Regions from separate parts of the Ferdinandcohnia sp. Marseille-Q9671 genome, predicted to be linked through region 1. Evidence: riboswitches for the same ligand, from Rfam matches in the RefSeq annotation. Region 1 holds a riboswitch; each other region holds the start of a gene.
What was found. A riboswitch is a leader RNA that binds a small molecule or an ion and turns the genes downstream of it on or off. The one in region 1 is predicted to bind S-adenosylmethionine.
Positions count from the first base shown of each region.

Region 2: linked by a shared signal. The riboswitch ahead of mtnW (2,3-diketo-5-methylthiopentyl-1-phosphate enolase) and the one ahead of ACWNMY_RS20770 (methionine ABC transporter ATP-binding protein) in region 1 are both predicted to bind S-adenosylmethionine.
Region 3: linked by a shared signal. The riboswitch ahead of mtnK (S-methyl-5-thioribose kinase) and the one ahead of ACWNMY_RS20770 (methionine ABC transporter ATP-binding protein) in region 1 are both predicted to bind S-adenosylmethionine.

Region 1 is NZ_CDRJTA010000004.1:1,118,086-1,125,354, reverse strand. Features, by position in the region: gene ACWNMY_RS20780 (fibronectin type III domain-containing protein) at 1-1,947, shown strand, start outside; gene ACWNMY_RS20775 (hypothetical protein) at 2,058-3,710, shown strand; SAM riboswitch class I at 3,850-3,951, shown strand; gene ACWNMY_RS20770 (methionine ABC transporter ATP-binding protein) at 4,255-5,280, shown strand; gene ACWNMY_RS20765 (methionine ABC transporter permease) at 5,270-5,932, shown strand; gene ACWNMY_RS20760 (MetQ/NlpA family ABC transporter substrate-binding protein) at 5,953-6,828, shown strand; gene ACWNMY_RS20755 (LLM class flavin-dependent oxidoreductase) at 6,884-7,269, shown strand, end outside.
Region 2 is NZ_CDRJTA010000004.1:495,839-503,107, reverse strand. Features, by position in the region: gene ACWNMY_RS17700 (AAA family ATPase) at 1-1,651, opposite strand, end outside; gene ACWNMY_RS17695 (anti-repressor SinI family protein) at 1,770-1,925, shown strand; gene ACWNMY_RS17690 (response regulator transcription factor) at 1,906-2,625, opposite strand; gene ACWNMY_RS17685 (1,2-dihydroxy-3-keto-5-methylthiopentene dioxygenase) at 2,926-3,471, opposite strand; gene ACWNMY_RS17680 (methylthioribulose 1-phosphate dehydratase) at 3,511-4,140, opposite strand; gene ACWNMY_RS17675 (2-hydroxy-3-keto-5-methylthiopentenyl-1-phosphate phosphatase) at 4,137-4,796, opposite strand; gene mtnW (2,3-diketo-5-methylthiopentyl-1-phosphate enolase) at 4,793-6,031, opposite strand; SAM riboswitch class I at 6,100-6,206, opposite strand; gene ACWNMY_RS17665 (aminotransferase class I/II-fold pyridoxal phosphate-dependent enzyme) at 6,356-7,269, opposite strand, start outside.
Region 3 is NZ_CDRJTA010000004.1:488,061-495,329, forward strand. Features, by position in the region: gene ACWNMY_RS17630 (B12-binding domain-containing radical SAM protein) at 1-451, opposite strand, end outside; gene ACWNMY_RS17635 (methyl-accepting chemotaxis protein) at 681-2,453, shown strand; gene ACWNMY_RS17640 (methylated-DNA--[protein]-cysteine S-methyltransferase) at 2,562-3,053, shown strand; gene ACWNMY_RS17645 (DUF2087 domain-containing protein) at 3,125-3,703, shown strand; gene mtnA (S-methyl-5-thioribose-1-phosphate isomerase) at 3,843-4,892, opposite strand; gene mtnK (S-methyl-5-thioribose kinase) at 4,897-6,096, opposite strand; SAM riboswitch class I at 6,231-6,385, opposite strand; gene ACWNMY_RS17660 (carbon-nitrogen family hydrolase) at 6,482-7,269, opposite strand, start outside.

The DNA of each region.
Region 1 (7,269 bases):
CAAGAAGCCGGCATGGATATGAAATCTGCTTATGCCACACGTTCAAATTTAATTACAGTACGTGGGGTCGATGGAATGTATTATGAAGGAATTACCCAACTCAACCCTGCCAATCATGGAATCGTTAACCTTCATAGTAAAAATATTGTTGTGAATGGTACGATTTCAAAAACATACGATGGAAATAATGCAGACGGATATGAGTTTGGAGATTCACAAAACATTATGGTTTTCAATAACTTTGTTGATACTGGCGATGATGCGATTAACTTTGCATCAGGTATGGGTCAGGCAGCAGCAGGAAAAGAACCAACAGGAAATGCCTGGATTTTTAATAATTATATTCGTGAAGGTCATGGTGGCGTTGTAACAGGTAGTCATACCGGAGGATGGATCCAGGACTTTCTAGTAGAAGACAATATCATGTACAAGACGGACGTTGGTTTGCGTAGTAAAACAAACACACCAATGGGTGGAGGAGCAAAGAATATTATTTTCAGAAATAATGCATTGGAAGGGATTGATGGTGATGGCCCATTCGTCTTCACTTCATCTTATACAGATGCGAATGCGTCCATCCTCTATGAACCGTCACAGAAAATTTCTCAATTTAGAGATATGGAGATTGTCGATACAACTGTCCGCAACCAAGGGGGCAGTAAGAAACAATCAATTCTTGTAAACGGTAACAATGATGAAGGAGAGGTCTATCACGAAAATATCACCTTCAAAAATGTGAAGTTCGATAATGTCTATTCTGTAAATATGAATTACGCAAAAGATTTCAAGTTTATTAATGTATCATTTACTAACGTAAAAGATAATGGTGGGAACCCGTGGAGAATAAAAAACTCTACTGGACTAGTTTTTGAAGATACTACAGCGGCTCCTGACGATGCTACTCAACAACCACAATGGAATCAAGACTCAGCTATTGAAGCCCAGTCTTCATCGGATGGAAAAAGTGTAACATTATCTTGGAACGAAGCAACAGATAATAAAGGAGTTACCGGTTATACCATCTATCAAAATGGAGAAAAAATTGGGGATGAGTATACAACAACGAATGGTACTAGTTTTACTGTAAAAGGCTTGACTCCAGCAAAAGAGTACACATTTAAAGTTGAAGCAGTTGATGCAATCGGAAATCGTACTACTAACGGCCCTGAAATTACACTTACAACTGATGGGGTAGTCGATCAAACGGCACCAACTCTACCAAATAATACCCAAATCAAGGAATCTACTACTAAGATACCTGCTAGTGATACTTTCAGTGGTAAAGAGGTAAATGTTGTTTATACAGGATTTACTTGGACATCAATTACGTGGGCAGCTGCAAGTGATGACACTGGAATCGCAGGTTACAATGTTTATACAAATGGAGAAAAGCATGGATTTGCAACATCCAACAAATATACTTTAACCAATCTTGAACCAGGTACAAAATATAATATTGAAGTAGAAGCTGTAGATCTTGCAGGGAATACAACACCTTATAATAGTTCACTAGAATTTGAAACAGCTATTCCATATGCGATTGGAGCTCCGTCTTTTGATGGTGGATTAGAAGCAACAATTGGAAAAGATGGTACTAGCGTTTCCCTTTCTTGGAATAAAGCAACAGCAAAAAATCAAGAGGTTATTGGATATCGGGTGTATGTGAATGGGCAACCAATTAAACCTGATGGTGCTACTTTTACACCAATAAACGGGGAAATGACAACACCTGAAACAAGTTATACAGTAACTGGCCTAAAACAAGGGAAAAAATATACGTTTAAAGTGGAAGCTGTTGGACATGGGATCAAATTTTCTAAAAGAGAAAGATTAGCCGATGTCATTCCAAATGGTTTAGTAAAAGTCTCAGGATATCGATGGAGTGGGTTTGGTCATAGTCTAAATGTCCACCTAATTCCTGGTAAAGCTGAAGGTAAGAGTAACTAATTCAGGTTTCTAATATACCTACATGTAAATGTGAAGATGGCATTAACAAATTGTAATGCCGTCTTCACATAAGTTTACGATTCAAACAAATCTAACAAAGGTGTGATATTGTGAATTTTAAAAAATCAATAATTTGGTCATTGATCTTATTTTTAGTTGCTTCATCATTGTTTTTAGGTGAAGGTAGAATAACAGAGGCTGCGGTAATTGACTCTATACCAAATACCACAAGAGAATTTAAAGACTATGACAATAGTTTTCTATCAGTTACTGGTTATGCATCGTTAGGAGTTAATGACAGAAGTAAATACATTGATACCTCCTTTTATCGTCAGGTAAAAACAGAAAGAGAATTTTTGCAGGCTATTTTGGATGCTAAAAGTGGAAGTGTGAAAGTAATCGAGGTAGCGAAAGATTTGAACTTTGGGTGGTCCAACCTAAATTTAAGTAAAGAAGAAGCAGCTAAATATCGATTTATCACAAAATATCGTGATCCAATGAACGGATTTACAAATCCAAACTTGGCTTCCTCCGGTGTCTCACAAATGAATATTGATGGTATTGATGGCCTAACTATTTTTTCAAAGAAAGGCAAAACAATTAGGTCTGTAGAGTTAAAATTAGCTAGATCTACAAATGATATTATCTTTAGAAATCTGAAGTTTGATGGCATGTGGCAATGGGATGATACTGGAAAACATAAGGAAGTAGGCTGGTCATTTATTAAAGTAAATGGTGCGAATAATGTATGGATCGACCATTGTAAATTTACCATTGCTTCAGATGGATTAATTGACACAGAGAACGGTGGTTCTAACATTACCATTTCATGGTCTCAATTTGGTTTACCTGCAAGTGAAAATCCAGCACAAGATAGTGATATTTATCAATCCATTCAGTTTATGGAGGAAAAATATGCTGCAAATGAACTGAATTCTGATAGTGTGTACAATAATATGCGTAATGGCGGTGCGACAAAAGAACAGATAATGGCTTATGCAGCCTATCACAGTAAGGTGCACTTAACTGGTTCCGGAGATAAAGACTATACGAACTATGTGAGTGGTAGTGGAGTAGATTATAAAGATGGAAATCAGAGAATCAGATTAACACTAGCCTATAACACGTATACCAATGTTGGTCAGCGAGTACCGATGATACGACAAGGAACGGGCCATGCATACAATTTGTACCTAGACAATTCTACACATCAAGATGTGTTGGAGAATGTAAGTGCAATTGCGGAATATGGCACAGACAAACTTTCACGTGCGTTAAATGCGAGGAACGGGGCATCAATCGCAGCAGATACGTCCGTATTTAAAGACATTAACGAGCCAATCACAGGTGCAGAAATTCAAGGTTTAGATATATCTAACATGAACCAACAATGGGCTGAGTTATTCCATGATGCGTATAACAGAAATTTAATTGTAAATTCCAAAATCACCAATCAATATGGAACATATACAGGAAGCAGTTGGGACAATAATGGGGAAAATCTATTTACAAAAGGATTTACTTGGCATGACAAATCAACAATAGGAAATTGGGCATGGTCTTCTCATATTGTGGGAAGTGAAAATATGAGTAAAATGAATCCACCAACTGAACCTTTTACGTTTGAATATAAGTATAATGAAGAACTACCTTATACCTATACTGTTCTTCCTTTAGATAGTGTTGTAGCAACACTTACAAAGCATGCAGGGGCAAACAAAGTGAATATGAGTCCAATAGGTTGGTTAAAAACAACTTATTAATTAGTAATGTTTGATTTATAATTGCGGGTTAGGGAAAACAGTAAAGTGAAAGTATAAAATAATAAGAGTTTTTAAAAAACTTGTTGACAAGTAAATGCTTTCGATGTAACTTAGTAACTACAATTAAATAACAGATGAATTCTTATCTAGAGAGGTGGAGGGACTGGCCCTTTGAAGCCTCGGCAACAGACTTTGAAGTACTGTGCCAAATCCTGCAAGCCGTGAGCTTGAAAGATGAGAAGAGATGAATAAATTTACATTAAAACTCTCTTCTTTTGTGAAGAGAGTTTTATTTTTGCCAAATTTCAAGTAATCATTGGTCAACCAAGGTACTGAAGGGAGATGGAAAATGAAATACAATGTTTCGTTTGAAAAAGGAAGACTCTCCAAAAGTGGAAAATAGAAAATAAAATACTATGCCGATTAGACAACTAAAGGCATCTTTATCCAAACGCTTCTTTTGAGGTTGTTGGAATAAAGATGCCTTTTTCTGTCTTTTTAGAAGAAATTATGAAACCAACCAAGATCAGAGGAGGATAACAAGTTGATTAAGTTTGAGGAAGTAAGCAAAGTTTTTAGTTTCGGCGGGAAGGAGGTTCATGCGGTACGTAATGTTTCATTAACGATTTCAAAAGGAGAAATCTTTGGGGTAGTAGGATTTAGTGGAGCTGGGAAAAGTACATTGCTCCGACTCGTAAATTTACTAGAACGTCCAACATCGGGAAGGATATCGATCAACGACGTAGATATATCTAGTATTTCTCAAGCAAATCTCCGGAATTTGCGGAGAAAAATCGGGATGATTTTTCAATCTTTTAACCTCTTTAACTCTCGTACTGTTTATGGAAATATCGCTTATCCTTTAAAGCTTGCCAAAATGCCAAAAGAGCAAATTGACAAACGAGTAAAAGAATTACTTCAATTTGTTGGATTACAAGATAAGGCAGATCAATACCCAGAGCAGCTCTCAGGTGGACAAAAGCAAAGAGTCGGTATTGCAAGAGCATTAGCGACATCACCAGACGTTCTTATTTGTGATGAAGCCACTTCTGCGCTGGATCCCGAGACAACCGGAGAAATCCTTCACCTATTACGGAAGGTGAATGAAGAGTATAACATTACAATATTGCTTATAACTCACGAGATGCATGTAATCCGTAGCATTTGTCATCGAATGGCCGTGATGGAAAATGGTTCGGTAATTGAAGAAGGAAATGTTTATGATATATTTTCGAATCCACAATCAAAAACGACGAAAAACTTTATTAGTTCTGTACTAAACGATAAGCTTTCTAGCAAACTTCTAGAAAAATTACGAACTAGTCATTCTGCAAATTTGTATCGAGTGATTTTTACTGGGGCAGCTTCGAGTGAGCCAATCCTATCACGAGTTACAAGAAAGCATGGGATTGATTTTAACATTATCTATGGAAGTATTAACGAATTACAGGATCAATTATTTGGTAGTTTGATTGTTGAGTTTCAGGGTGCTAGTCACCTCATTCAGCAAGTCATTACTGAGCTCAAAGAAATTGTGGAAGTAAGGGAGGTGATTAACCATGAGAGTTGATTGGACTACATTTTGGCCACGTATTGTCGAAGCAACTGGAGAAACAATTTTGATGGTCATTTTCACGTTAATTTTCTCAAGCATTATCGGGATCGCAATGGGCGTACTCTTTTTTGTCACACGTAAAGGAAACATATTGGAAAATAAATATATCTTTTTCTTACTTAACCTATTAGTAAACATTGTTCGTCCAATCCCTTTTATTATTTTACTAGTTGCGCTTAGTCCCTTAACTCGAGCAGTAATGGGAACTACCATTGGAACGGCAGCAGCAATTTTTCCTATGACGATCGCTGCATGTTTTGCGGTCGCCAGGATCGTAGAGAGTAATCTTGTCTCGGTAGAACCAGGAATTATTGAAGCCGCACAGGCTATGGGTGCAAGTCCATTACGGATCATATTTGGCGTACTTATCCCTGAAGCGTTGGGTCCCCTTATTCTAGGTCTCACCTTTGTAACGGTTGGGCTTGTTGATTTCTCAGCAATGGCTGGAACAGTTGGCGGCGGCGGATTGGGTGACTTAGCCATGACATATGGCTATCAACGATTTGATACATCAGTCATGATTGTAACAGTTGTAATCTTAATCCTACTTGTTCAAATTGCACAGTTTTCTGGAAACTTTTTATCTAGATTCTTTTTACGAAGATAATTAAAAAAGGAGAGATACAAATGAAAAAGCGGTTGATTATTTTCTTATTCATGGTGTTTTTTGTTTCATTACTTACAGGCTGCACTAACAGTACATCCGGAAAAAACCAAGAGGTAGTAAAGATTGGTGTGACAGGTGCTGATGGACCTTACTGGAAGCTTATCGAAGAAAAAGCAAAGAAAAAAGGGATCACAATTGAGTTGGTTGAGTTTTCCGACTACATACAACCAAATAATGCGTTAGCAAATGGAGAAATTGATATGAATTCGTTCCAGCATCTTGCTTTTCTAGGTCCGGCTAACGTAGAGAATGGGTATACGATTGTTCCGATAGCATCTACGACAATTAACCCAACAGGGATTTATTCTCAGAAATATGATGATTTATCAGACATACCAGACGGGTCACAAATTGCCATTTCAAACGACCCTGCAAACCTTGGAAGAGGCCTTCTTTTATTAGAAACTGCAGGACTAATTGAGCTAAAAGAGGGTGTTGGTATATACGGTACATTAGATGATATTGCGAAAAATCCAAAAAACTTAGAAATTGTTCCAGTTGTTTCGCAACAAACTGCACAGGCACTTCAGGATGTTGCCGCATCACTAATCAATAATGGGATTGCTGGTCAGGCTGGTCTGAATTTTAAGGATTCGTTATTATACGACGATCCAGAAAGTGAAGAAGCAAGACCCTATGTAAATGTATTTGCCGTTCGCGAAGAGGATAAAGACAATGAAACACTCAAAACGATTGCCAAACTATATCAAGAAGCTGACGTGAAAGAGGCCGTCATAGAAGATACAAAAGGAGGAAGTATTGTCGTAGATATCCCCGCGGAAGATCTTCAAACGACTTTAACACAGTTAGAAGATTTCATAAAGAATCGCCAATAAAAAGGGAACATGAAAGATTTATAGGTTTAATAATCTAGTAAAGGAAGTGGTAATTTTGGTAAAACAAATACGACTAAATGCATTTGATATGACCAGTGCTATGCACAATTCACACGGGCTTTGGAAGCATCCAAAAAGTGAACGACATACCAGGTACAAGGATTTGGACTATTGGATAGATTTAGCAAAATTATTAGAACGAGGAAAGTTTGATGCCGTATTTTTTGCAGATGTGCTAGGTATTTATGACGTTTATCAGCAAAGTAAAGACCCTTCCATACGTGACGGAGTTCAGGTGCCATTAAATGATCCAGCTTTTGTAGTACCAGCAATGGCAAGTGTAACAGAACATCTTTCTTTTGCAGTGACAGTAAGTACTACTTATGAGCATCCGTTTGGCCATGCTAGAAGGTTTTCTACCTTAGACCATCTTACAAAGGG
Region 2 (7,269 bases), 620 kb from region 1:
TTGCTAGCTTCTCTGTACCTTTTCCTCTGTCTAATAGTGTCTCTTCCACCCACTTAAGAATCATAGGTTCGTTTAGTGGGGACAAAGAAATTTTTGTAATGGGAACCTTTGCGTCCTGCAGATTTCTCACCGTTTCCATAAACGGATGTTCAATTCCAACTTCATTATCTCGATATGCCCCTAGTACTAAGAAATATCGACAATCAACATGTGTCAGTATAAACTGAATCAGTTCTAAGGATGCAGCGTCTGCCCATTGAAGATCATCGAGAAACAGAACTACTGGATGCTCCTTTGTTGCAAAAACATTTACGAACTTTTGAAACATAAGTTGGAATAGCGACTGGGATTGAATAGAAGAAACAACCTCATCAACTGACTCATTTCCTAAGAGCCATTTCACTTCTGGAATTATCGATGAAATGACTGAAATATTGGAGGATAGTTCCTTTTCTAATGTCCCTCTCCATTGCAGGACTCGTTCCTCTCCTTCAGCTAAGATTTGTCTGAGTAATGATTTAAATGCATGAATAATTGGTGAATATGGCTTTTGTCTTTGAAGTAAATCAAACTTCCCGGATATATAGTAGCCTTTAGTTCGTACGAGTGGTGTTTGAATTTCATTAACGAGTGCTGTTTTTCCAATTCCAGAATGACCTTGAATTAACACTAGCTCTGAATTGCCTTCACTTACCCTTTCAAATGCTATACGTAAGTTTTCTAGCTCCTCTTGCCTTCCATACAATTTCCGTCCAGCTTCAAAATAGGCTCTAGAGTCTTCCTTTCCAAGTGTAAACTCTTCAATTTTTCCAAAGACACGAAGTTGATCTAGACATTTCATTAAATCTTCTCGTAAACCGTAGACACTGTTATATCTATTATCTGGCATTTTAGATAATAGCTTCATAATAATCCTTGAAATCATATCTGGAATTTCGTGATTTAATAGCTTAGGATGTGGTGGTGTTTTGACAAGATGGGAATGAACAATTTCAATTGGCTCAGTATTTGTAAAAGGGAGCTTATTCGTTATCATTTCAAATAATGTGACTCCAAGTGAATATAAATCTGTTCTAAAATCTACCGAACGGTTCATTCTGCCGGTTTGTTCAGGAGAAATGTATGCCAGCTCACCTTCTAGCTCATATGGAGTCTCTCCGACTCGTTGGTTCTCTCTTTTTAATTTTGTCGAAAAATTAAACCCAGTTAATTTTAACTGGTTCAGATTATGATTCATGATTATATTTTCTGGATTGATATTTTTATGAATAACCTGTTGCTGATGTAGATTCATAAGTGCGGTTGCCAACGGAATAGCAATTTGCAAGAACTCAATAATGTCTAGCTTTTTATTTGAAATGAATTCCTTTAATGTAATGCCGTTAAAATACTCATACACTAAAAGTGTTTCGTTTAGTGAGTTCACCATATCTATTGGTCGTAATATTTCATCCATTTGCAGACTATTTGACAAGTGAAATTCATGTATCGTAGAAGCAATCTCTTTGTGCGTAGGACTTGGGACCTTCATTCTTTTAATTAAGACTAGTTTTTTATCTTCAATAAAGTAGCCTTTATACATAACCCATATATGATTTTCAACTACAATTTCTAGTATTTTATACCCCGGTACTATTGGAAGTCTTACCATTGACATCATCCTTTTAGGGATTTTCTGATTCTTTAACAAAACTTTAAGTAACCTTATACGGGTTTTATAGATTTTCAATTACTATAAGTAGTATTATGTGATTGATGGAGGATGGATAATGATTAACAGTTCGAGTTTACATTGTGTTGATTCTCAAGAGGAATTAGATCAAGAATGGGTACAATTATTCATTGAGGCAAAAAAGCTTGGTGTAACATTGGAAGACATTCAGAAATTTTTAGTGAAAAATACACTTATTCCCGAAAGCCAATAAACTTATATCCCATACCCCGAACAGTTAAAATGTACATAGGCTTAATTGGATTAGGTTCGATTTTTTTTCGTAGGTTACTAATATGAACCATGACAGTGCGGTGATCACCCAGACTTTCCTCTCCCCAGATTAATTCAAACATATGATTCACACTAAATACCTGATTAGGGTGTTCTGCTAATAAACAAAGTAGTTGAAATTCTTTTGCTGACAACTTAACGGCTGATCCATTTACTTTAACAACACAGCTCGATATATCAATATATAACCCAGGATATATGATGGGGGATTGTTCAACTTTTTTGTGAAGTTGATTTGATTGGGATGTCATGTTCCGTTTACGGCGCAAATGAGCCTGGACTTTTGCAATAACAATTGCAGGACTAAACGGCTTTGTTATATAATCATCCCCTCCGATTTTGTGACCTAGTATTTTATCAATCTCCTCTTCCTTTGAGCTTAAAAACAGAATCGGAGCATTTGTCTTTTGACGTAATAATTGACAGACTTCAAATCCATCCATTCCAGGAAGGACTACATCAAGAATGATAATATCTGGATTTTGTTCATCTACAAGACGTAGTGCAGTAGTACCTTCTTCAGCGTGTATCAGAGTATATCCTTCCTTTTTCAAGTACAATTGCAATATGTCTCTTATATCACGATCATCGTCCACTAGCATTACTTTTTCTCTAATCATGAATTTACCACCTTCTATCATCCTATGATTTTGTACCTATTGTAAACTACTATTACTATATCATTTAGCCAATATGTTTGCCATTCTTATCCATAAACTTTGGCGTCATGTCACTTCTCTTAGTATTATTATTTTGTTCAATTTAGCAAAGATTACTTACTGAATAATTGAACGTAAAAACAAAAAACAGCACCCGACCTTGAGCTTGATTTGGACGGATGCTGTCTATTAAGATAGCTTTCAAAAAACTACTAGATTATTTTTAAAAAGGAATTTTATAGCTACTTGCAGGATCCTTTTTTACTTAGTTTCTGCAAATGCTGGATCCTGGAATGGATGTGCTACCCAGCCTTCTGGATCAACAAACAATCGTACGGCTACAACTTCACGATCATCCATCAATGTGAAGAAATGAGGAGTGTCAACAGGAACAGAAATAACATCTCCAGCCTCCAGTTCAACATCAAAGTAGCCTGTGTCTCCGCTTCCCTTAATAATGAAAATTCCATGTCCTGCTACAATCGCACGCACTTCGTCCTCTGTGTGAACATGTACTTGTTCGAACTTTTTTAGTAATTCGTCAAGATTTGGGGTTGATTCTGATAATGCGATTACATCCCAATTTTGGTAACCATTGCGTTCCCCTAGGGATTTGATCTCTTCCTCATAAATAGATAAAATCTGTGCCTTCTGCTCATCATTAATTTTGCAGTTTCCTTTTAATTCTTCTGGTAGTTTACTAGTATCCCAGTGTTCATATAATACACCTTGTTCTTCTAAAAATGCTGCTACCTTTTCTTGACCTTCTAATCGTTCACCTGTGTTACGTAATTTAATATTTGCCATTTTATCCACCTCTTACTAATTTATTTATATAGTAAACCCTTAATTTCTTATGAGCAAAGGGTTTAAAGCTAATAGTTTTACATGATAGCTAAAAAGGAACTCATAGGCTTCTAAGTGTTTCTTTGCATCGAATGCATTTTTTGCCCATACGGTAATTCCATGATTACGGATTAGTACTGCACCAAAATCATTGGTAACATATTCACTAAAATTCCTTGCTAGTGTCGGGATATCTGCGTCATTTTTAATAATCGGAATTCGTATTTCAGCATCCTCATCCCATAGACCTAATGCTTTAATAATTTCCTGCCCTTTGAACACAACCTCACCTCTATCACCATACAATTCCGAGATGACATTGTTATCGACCGTATGGACATGCAGGCTACATCCTGCGTTCGTTTTGTTGTATATCTCCACATGTAGTAAGGTTTCTGCGGATGGCTTTAAATGCGTAGGTGCTGCTGGATTACCTGCACCATCTACCAATAAAAAATCCTCATCCGTTCTTTTCCTTTTGTCCTTACCGCTAGCTGTAACCAAAAAAGTCGTTGGTTGATCTGATACCTTGATTGCAAGGTTTCCACTTGTACCCATAAACCAATCGCGGCTCGCTAGCTCATCCTTAATATCTGCCAGCTCAATCCATTGTTTTAATTGAAGTTTCATTTATGCACCTCCATTTTTTCCAGTATTTCTATCACATCAAAAAATGAATGAAAGTGTGAATGCTCTATCTCTAGTTCCTTGCATTTTTCCACTAGAAAATCCCTAGCGATGACCTTATCAGCTAGCTTCGCAGCCTGTAGGTCTGTAATTGAATCCCCGATGACAATTTTGTGATCTTCCAGATTCGAAAGCTTACGGATCAAGGTTGGTTTACAGCAACCACATTGATTCGAGCAGTGTTCATCGCAAGTGTATGGCCAGAGGATGTTAATCTTTTCCTTTGAAAAATCTGACTTGTTACAATAGATATTTTCCTTCGGTACAAGTCCCTCCAACAAAGGTTCTACAAAGAAATCAATCCCTCCGCTTACGATAAAAAGAGAATATCCATGTTCCTTTGTATATGCCACGAACTCCTGGAATCCCTCACGGATTTCGGCGTAATCTAGGATATAGTCGGTAATCTCTTCTCTTTTTAAGGATGGCAATAGTGAAAATAATTTGCTAACACCCTCTTGAATGGAGAGGGTTTGGGAGAGGATTTTATCTTTAATTTCCTCCGATTCTGGCGGTGCAAATTGTTTCATAATGGCAATAATGTTATCTGTGTTTGTGATTGTGCCGTCAAAATCACAGAAGATGACTGGATTTTTCATATCTCTTTATACCCCCATAATTCAATCGCTTTTTCAAGCTCAGGGCTATTTTTGGCATACTCTACAAGTGTTTTTTCTTCCAATACAGCATCAACAGCTGCTCTGAATGCTTTACCGCCACCAATTGCACCATCTGGATGACCGTGAACCCCACCACCCGCATTGATTACACTATCTTTACCAAAATCATTAACAAGTAGTGGAACTAAGCCTGGATGGATACCAGCAGATGGTACTGGAAAAGCAGGCTTCACACTCTCATCCTTTTTTGTTAATTCAGAAGCAATAGAAAGTGTCTGTTCTCTTTCTAGTGCAACACTCCCGTACGGTGAAGGGAATAAAACAAGGTCGGCTCCTGCATATCTAAGTAGTTTACCTAACAACAGTTTATTTGAGAATCCATAAAATTCTGACGGTGTAAGTGCTCCACTTACAGCAGGATGGGCCATGATTGGAATGGATATTTCGGGGTCTTCCACTAGGCCCTGAAGAACATCGAGTCCGTATGCAAAGACGTTAAATAATAAAATATCAGCTCCAAGTTTTACAGCCCTTCTTGCTTTTTCCTGTAACTCAAAGGTTCTCCCTGTTACATTAACGGCAAATAGCGCTCTATGTCCGGTTTCCTGGTGAACTTCTTCTAACACCTTTTTACCCTCGGTAATTCTTAACTCGAAAGGTGTTAATGGATTATCGAACAGAATTTCGTCATCTTTAATAATATCCACTCCACCCAGGGCTTGTTCCCGCAACTGTTCCTTAAGGTATGTAATATCTCTACCAATAACCCCTTTAAAGATACTCATAACTAACGGTCTATCAAACACACCTAGTTTCTCTCTGATACCATTGATACCAAACTTTGGACCAGGAAAAGTATCTTTTAGTTCGGTTGAAAACTCTAAATCTAGTAGCTTTACCTCCCCATCTAAGGAAAGTTTTCCAAATACAGTTGTCAAAATAGCAGGTAAATCATTGCTAAAGTTGGCACTTGGATAAGCAATTTTGATGATTCCCTTTTTTACTTGTTTTCCTAAATATCCACTTGCACGTGTATCCTCATCAAACTGTTCCACACTTACAACTTTCCCTTTATGCTTTAGCAACTGATCCTGCTCTAGCTTTGGAAGAGTAGTCCAGGATCCAACTGTTAAACCGAGTGCAATTCCTTCTGCTTTTTTCTCTAAGTTTGCACCAGCATCATGTACTAAATATGTCGCAATAACTTCGCTCATTTTTTCACCCTCATTTCAATAAAAACGTAAAAAACCTCTTCATAAGAAGAGGTTAGCAAACTAACATCTTCTTATCTCTCAGCATAAAGCTGCAAGAATTAGCACCGTGCTTACAAATTGTAAGTCGGTTGCCGGGCTTCACTGGGCTAGTCCCTCCACCTGCTCTTAATAAGAAAATATACTATATTTAATTGTTGAGATTCTCACCGAGATTAACTCAACGATTCAATTTTATTCAACAGAATTCACTTAGGATTATGACAGGATTTATTTTTCTTGTCAAACCTTTTTTAATTTACAGAAAACACTACTACTATCTCAATTTCACTTAGACACGGAAAACAGCTCTAATCTCCTTATACGATTGGCTGCTTCAACTAAGCGATCCTCATCAGTTAACAGCCCTACTCTTACATAACGATCTCCATACTCGCCAAATCCGATCCCTGGTGCTACGACTACATGAGCTTCTTCAAGTAGAAGGTCTGCAAAGCTTTCTGACGTATAGCCTTCTGGTACGGGCAGCCATGCAAAAAATGACCCCGCAGGTGCTTTTACATCCCACCCAATGTCCTTCAAAGCATTTATAAATGTATTGCGTCTTGATTCATACTTATCGACCAAATCTTGAACGCATTGCTGTGACTCTAGTAGCGCTGCTGCAGCAGCTGCTTGGACCGGACTGAATAAACTTACATACATATGATCCTGGATAAGATTAAGTGCTTCAATTACGCTAGGGTTACCTACTGCAAAACCTACTCTCCAGCCAGCCATATTGTAGGTCTTTGAAAGTGTATAAATTTCAATTCCAATTTCTTTAGCACCTTGTATCTCTAAGAAACTGGTAGGCCGTTTCCCTTCAAAACCTATGGCACCATACGCAAAATCATGCACCACACAAATATCATGTGTGTTTGCAAAAGAGATTGTTTCTTCAAAAAACTCTTTTGTTGCTGTTGCCCCAGTTGGGTTATTCGGATAGTTAAGAAACATAACCTTTGCTTTTTCTAGTTGCTGTGAGTCTAATTGGGTATAGTCTGGTAGAAAATCATTCTCCTCTTTTAAAGGCATATACTCCATCTTCCCTTTTGCAAGTTCAACACCTGACCAGTAATCTGGATAACCTGGGTCAGGTACAAGCGCAACGTCTCCAGGATTTAAAAGACATTGCGGAATTTCCACCAAGCCTGCCTTACCACCAAAAAGGATGGCTACCTCTGTATTTGGATCAATTT
Region 3 (7,269 bases), 630 kb from region 1:
GTGGGTTGATAATGTTACGTTCATCTTTTCGCAAGCAAACCCCACTGATTTCTTCTGTACGCTGGTTATCACGAATAGCAACTAATAACTCTTTAAAAGTTTCTTCCCCTTCACCAATGACAATGTAATCCACCTCTGGTATGCGCTCCAACCATTCATGGACGTCATACGTAACCTCAGGGCCACCTAAAATAATGACTAACTTAGGATTTATTTTTTTGAGCATTTTTACTACTTTTATTGTTTCTTCAATGTTCCAGATATAACAGCTAAACCCAATCACATCAGGCTTTCTTCGGAACAAATCAGTAACGATATTCATAGAAGGGTCCTTAATCGTGTATTCAGCAAGTGAAACATCAAACTCTGGTGCAGCATAAGCCTTTAAGTAGCGAATTGAAAGGCTTGTATGGATATATTTTGCATTTAATGTACTAACAACAATATTCATCTTCAAACTCCTTGTAAAATTACATTCATTCATATAGATTAACCTATTTATTTTACCACAATGGGTCAATGGCACCAAACAAACACTTTAATAGGAGGGTGTAAACCTTTTTGCTATAATTAACAGAATTTATTTCAAAATCCGACAATTTACACTATAATGAAGTATGAGATTAGTGTGATAGCAATAAAAGGAAAAATTTACATAAGAAGCGAAGGTGACAGAAACGATGAAGGGGTCAAATAAAAAAAAGAGAGAGAAAACAAAACGCATTTCAGGTAGTAAAAAACAGTCAAAAGTAGCAACAAGGTGGCATAATTTAAAAATTGGTCATAAATATGGAATTGCTTTTTCCTTAACCATTCTTCTGTTTTGTATTTCAGCATTTACCATTTTTACTCAGCTCAATAAGGTTAGCAATGAAATGAAGGAAGTAGAGAAGAGTGGAGACAACTCGATCCTCATTACTGAAATGGCAAGTGTTTTTAATCAATTAGGTAGTGAAATTAGTATATATATTCAAGACGGTAGCGGGAAACATGTAACAGCTTTCAAGGAGTTAAGTGGTCAATACGATAATTTGTCCAATACATTAAAGCCAGCCATCAAGACAAGTGAATTAGAACAATTATTTGATAAAGTAGATTCCAATAAACAAGAGCTTACTGCATTATTCGATGATAAAGTCTTTCCTGCAGTAATAGCATCTAGTAAGCTTGATTCCGTAGCTGCTAGTCAGGAAGCAGATAAGTTAATATCGGAAACGGTGAAACAACTGGCTCAGCTTAGAAAAATAATGAAAATGGATAGCGATGAATCTATTGAAAATGCGAATGCGAATGTTACAGGTACCCTCATTGTTTTACTAGTTTCAATTGTTATCTCATCCTTAATCGCCATTCTAAGTCTTGTATTAATAGGGAGATCAATTGGAAAGCAGCTTACTAGTTTGATTGGTGTTTCGAATCAAATTGCAGAGGGAAATTTACAGGTTCCTACCATCGATGTAAAGGGGCGGGATGAAATTGGGTTACTAAGTACATCACTTAATGTCATGAATAATAACCTAAAATCGATGATTCACGAAATATCAACTGTTTCCGATCAAGTAACCACCAAAAGTTCGGAACTTATGATTTCCTCTAGTGAAGTAAAAGCAGCGAGTGAACAAATTGCCTCTACAGTACAAGAACTTTCAACAGGTGCTGAAGAACAGGCACATTCCTCAACTCAATTGGCAAAAATGATGGAGGAATATGTAGGGGAGATTCAGACGGCAAATCAAAACGGAAGCCAAATAAATGAATCTTCACAACATGTATTAGAAATGACAAAAAAGGGCCATGAGTTTATGAATGCTTCAACTGAACAGATGAATAAAATAAACAGCATCATGAAGTATTCTGTGGATAAAGTGAAAGGTCTTGATGAACAAACCAAACAAATTACGACCCTTGTTAAGGTTATTCGAGATATTGCAGACCAAACAAACCTTCTAGCTTTAAATGCAGCGATAGAGGCAGCACGTGCAGGTGAACACGGGAGAGGGTTTGCAGTCGTTGCAGACGAAGTCAGAAAACTGGCTGAGCAGGTATCTCATTCCGTTACAGACATTACAGATATTGTGAATAGCATTCAGAAAGAATCAAATTCCGTGGCTGAAACCCTTCAAAATGGATATAGCCAAGTAGATGAGGGTGCAAAGAAAATTGAAGTAACAGGACAAACCTTTGAGGATATCTATGAAGCAGTTACTAAAATGGTCGAGCGTATTCAAACAATTTCAGTAAACCTTGAAACAATTGCAAGCAACACGGCTGAAATGAATCTATCGATTGATAATATTGCAGCCGTTTCAGAGCAATCTGCAGCAGGTATTGAGCAAACCTCTGCTTCTGTTCAGCAAACAAATAGTTCTATGGAAACAATTTCAGACCATTCCGAACTACTATCAGATTTAGCTAACAGACTAAATACCATGATAAGTAGATTTAAGATTTAAAAGGAGAAAGCTAGGGCTCATGAAACCCTAGCTTTCTTTATTATGTTGAAATGGTTAAAATGGTTATATCTAAAGCAAAAGAAACATTGAGAGAATGGGGGAAAACAAATGTTTAAATATAGTGATATGCAAACTGATATTTTTGGTACCATTTTTCTTCTAGTTAATGAAACGAATCTACTTGATATATCTTTGTCGAAAGAGGATTGGGAGCAAGCTTGTAAGAAATTCGATCCAATTTATGCACCAAGTGACCCATTGCTAGATGAGATAAAAAACCAATTAGTCGAATACTTCAACGGGAAGCGCAAGACGTTTACTTTTCCAATCAAACTAAACGGTACTGAATTTCAACAACAGGTTTGGAACGAGCTATTAAATATTCCTTATGGAGAAACACGGTGTTATGCTGATGTTGCAGAAGCAATAGCTAACCCAAAGGCTGTCCGTGCAGTGGGACAGGCCAATCGTAAAAATCCAATTCCAATTGTTGTTCCTTGTCACCGAGTAATTGGAAAAGATAAGTCTCTGACTGGTTATACGGGGACTCGAACGGACCTTAAAGAAAAGCTCTTAGCACTAGAAGGCGTCCTTTCATAGGGTAGAGTTGACCTTGCACATCGTTTAGATTATTATCTAATTAGGATGTTATCGAAAGAGGTGTGCTTCATATGCAATTAGGTAAACTTGTAGACTTTCATAAAGCAATGGGAGACCCAACTCGAATTCGTATACTCGTTCTCCTTGCTCAGGGGCCACTTCATGGGCAGGCTCTTGCGGGGAAACTAGGCGTGACCCCACCAACCATTACCCATCATATAACCAAGCTTAGAGATGTAGGATTAATTAAACAAAAAAGAGATAGGAATACGATCTATTTTACGTTAAATGAAGCGGTAGTTAAGCAACAAACAAAAGCAATAACAGATGTCATCTTTGGAAAAGAGAGTATTGCAAACGAATCGGGCCAAGATGAGAAACAAGCAATCTTACAAAACTTTATTTTGAAAGATGGTCGACTTAAAAATATACCGTCACAACGTAAGAAACGGTTAATTGTGCTAGAGCATATGATAAAGGGCTTAGAGGTCGGTAGGAAGTATATCGAAACAGACTTGAATGAATATATAAAAAAGTTTCATGAGGACTATGCTACCATCCGCAGGGAATTTATTATGAATCATTTTATGTATCGAGAAAATGGTATATATGAGGTAAATCCGCCTGAAATGTGGGCGAAGATTGAATAAGGATGGAAAAACAAGTGCTAGGTTGTGCGCTTGTTTTTTTGATTTTGGAGCTAACGCCGATAGAATCAAAATAACGTCGACAGAGCCCTCAAACTACAAAAAATCCAGTATGATGTCACATACTGGATGTAAAAAACGACTACTTTTCAAACAATCTCTTAATCTCGATTCCAAGTTCACCCTGCAAGATTCCTTTTTCAGTAATAATTGCAGTAATGAATTCATTTGGGGTCACATCAAATGCTGGATTATAAACTTGTACACCCTCAGGCGCAATACGAGTTCCGTTTAAATGGGTAACTTCATCCTCGTGTCGTTCCTCTATTGGAATTTCTTTGCCACTTTCTAGTGAAACATCAAAAGTTGAAAGAGGTGCTGCAACATAAAATGGAATACCAAACGTTTTTGCTAAAATAGCTAAATTGAAGGTGCCGATTTTATTTGCAGTATCTCCATTAGCAGTGATTCGGTCTGCGCCAACGATAATCGCATCTATCCCTTTTTCAGCAATGGTATGGGCAGCCATATTGTCCGTAATGAGGGTAACGTCTACACCGGATTGGAGTAGTTCCCACGTTGTTAACCGCGCACCTTGAAGAACGGGTCTTGTTTCTGATGCATACACTTTTACCTGTAGGTTTCTTTCAGCAGCAAGGTGAAAGGGTGCTAATGCAGTACCATAACGTGCAGTTGCAATTGAACCTGCGTTACAAATGGTCAATACCTTACATCCATCTTTAAAAAGAGTTAGGGCATTCTCACCAATTTGTCGACATACCTCTTCATCCTCAGCCTGAATTTGAATCGCCTCGTGAATAAGGGTGGTTTTGGCTTCGTTCACTGTTTTAGAGTCTTCAATACTCGAAACCAATCGATGTAAGGCCCAGTTTAGATTTACTGCAGTGGGACGAGAGCTTGCTAGATATTCTTTATCTTTTAATAGGTGTACTTTAAATTCATTCAGAGAATTACTTTCATAGCCCTTCGCCGAAAGGGCGAGTCCGAAGGCAGCAGTTATTCCAATTGCTGGCGCACCTCTTACTTTTAAAGTGGAAATGCTTTCCCATACATCCTCGATTGTAAAAAGATCTATAAAACTTGTTTCCAATGGAAGCTTTGTTTGATCTAAAAGAGTTATATGTGTATCTTTCCACACAACGGATTGTGGAACAGTTTTTGTATAAGTCATGATGTCACTCCTTTGGTGCTGATGTTTGATCTACATAATTTCGTAGGGTACGAAGTTCTTTAATCGATTTTCGATTGTGAATTAATTTTTTACCGAAACGTAGAGCGTGTTGTTTTGCTTGAATTCGTTGTTCGAAGCTTTCAATTCCATCCAAATCAGCTACATGTGCAAGCCCAATGGTTCTTCGAATAACTTCGCAGCCTGCAAATCCAATTGCATCTTCAAAAGCTTGATTTAGGACATATTCAAGATAGCCTTCAACGTCCCGATATAATTCTACAGCCTCATTCTTCCAAAGCTCTGAGAATGTTTCAGAAAAAACATTCCATGTATGTTCAATATGTTTATACAGAGGTTCACGATCCTGGGTATCTCTAGAAATCGCATTTAATAATAGGTTTGCAATAAATTGACCGAGATCAAAACCAAGTGGGCCAAAGTAGGCAAATTCAGGATCAATTACCTTTGTTTCTGAATCACTTGCAAAAATACTACCTGTATGTAAATCACCATGTAGAAGAGCATCTGCTTGTGTTAAGAATTTCTGCTTTAGCTTTGCCACTTCAAGCTTTAAGATTTGATCTCCCCAGATTTTTTCAACGTCTGGTCTAAGCTCCTCTTCGAAGCTATTCGTGTCAATATTAAAAAATGGATCAGTAAACACGAGATCCTCTGTAATTTTACACAAATCAGGATTAATATATTTCTGAACAAGTACTTTCTTCTTTTCTGGTTCTAAGCCGAAGTCCGATGTGTAAAAAAGCGTTTTGGCAATATAAGTACCGATATGCTGTGATAACAGTGGGAAATTCCTGCCCTCAATAAGCCCAGTTCTGGAAATTTGAAGATGGGATAGGTCTTCCATTACGGTTATTGCAAGTGTTTCATCTGTATAAAATACCTTTGGTACAAGTGTTGGTACATGTTCCGCTGCAGCTAATAATGCATTGCTTTCAATTGTGGCACGCTTGAGTGAAAGAGGCCAGCTTTCGCCAACAACCTTTGCATATGGTAAAGCTTGCTTGATAATGATTCCTTTTTGGCTTGACTCGTCAGTGATATGGAAAACGAGATTAAGGTTTCCGTCACCGATTTCCTTACATGTTAGAGCTTTACCTTCTTCAAATATACGTAGACGGGTTGCAAGGGCAACCGCGGTGTTTTCGGTTAAAGGTTCATAAACTTCTAGTTGTGATATTGCCATTTTTACATACCTCCAAGTCATTTTTCGTTATGTTTGTTTTATAAAACTGCTAGTTTAACAGTCTTGGAGGCTTTTCTATAAACAGAAAAGCCTCTTTCTAGTGAAGAAAGAGGCTTGAAGTCAGGGCTTCGCACCTCTTATCTGCCAGAAAGTAAAAAACTTCCTGTTGGAATTAGCACCGTGCCTTATGGGTTTCCCCGGCGCAAAATTGCGCCCCACCTTGCGATGGTATTACGGTCGGTTGCTGGGCTTCATCGGGCCAAATCCCTCTGCCTACTCTTGATAAGAGATCAATCGATTTAGTTTTTTAATGATTCTGAAGTGAATGATAACAATTGAAGTGATGAATTGTCAATATGTTTTTTACATTTAGTGAATTTGTTTTTTACTTATAATAGTCAGGACGGCGATCTTGGAAAATAGGGATTTGTTTTCGTACTTCTTTCACTTTACTTAATTCAATTTCCCCAATTAATGTAGTTGCTTCAATTCCTGCTTCTGAAATAATATTCCCCCAAGGATCAATAATCATAGAATGTCCTGCAAATTGATTATTTGGATCACTTCCACTACGATTACAAGCTACGACATAGCATTGATTTTCAATTGCCCGGCTAAGGAGTAGGGCACGCCAATGTTCGAGTCTCGGTAGTGGCCATTCTGCTACCACGAATAAAACCTCAGCACCATTTGTTGTATGAGCTCGAATCCATTCAGGGAAGCGAATGTCATAACAAATTACTCCCGCAGCCGGAATATTTTCAATCGAGAAATCACCTTTTGCATCTCCTGCCTGTAAATACAAATGCTCATCCATTAACTGAAACAGGTGAAGTTTGCTGTACTCACTAACCAATTCCCCTTCTCTATTAAAGACAAACATTGTATTGGTCACACCGTTTTTTGTCTTTTTGGCAACAGAACCAGCAATAATATTCACGGAGTGTTGTTGCGCCAATTTTTTAATAATAGTTTTTGCTCCATCTCCATTTTCATCTGCGATTTCATCTAACCTAGTTAAATCATATCCTGTCGTCCAGAGCTCTGGTAGAAGGATAATATCTGGATTCTCTTGCTTCATGAGTTTGTCGATTTCCTTGGTTACAAGGTCAAAATTTTCTTGCGGTTTTCCGAATTGAATATCATACTGAATACAAGCTATTTTAAGATTCA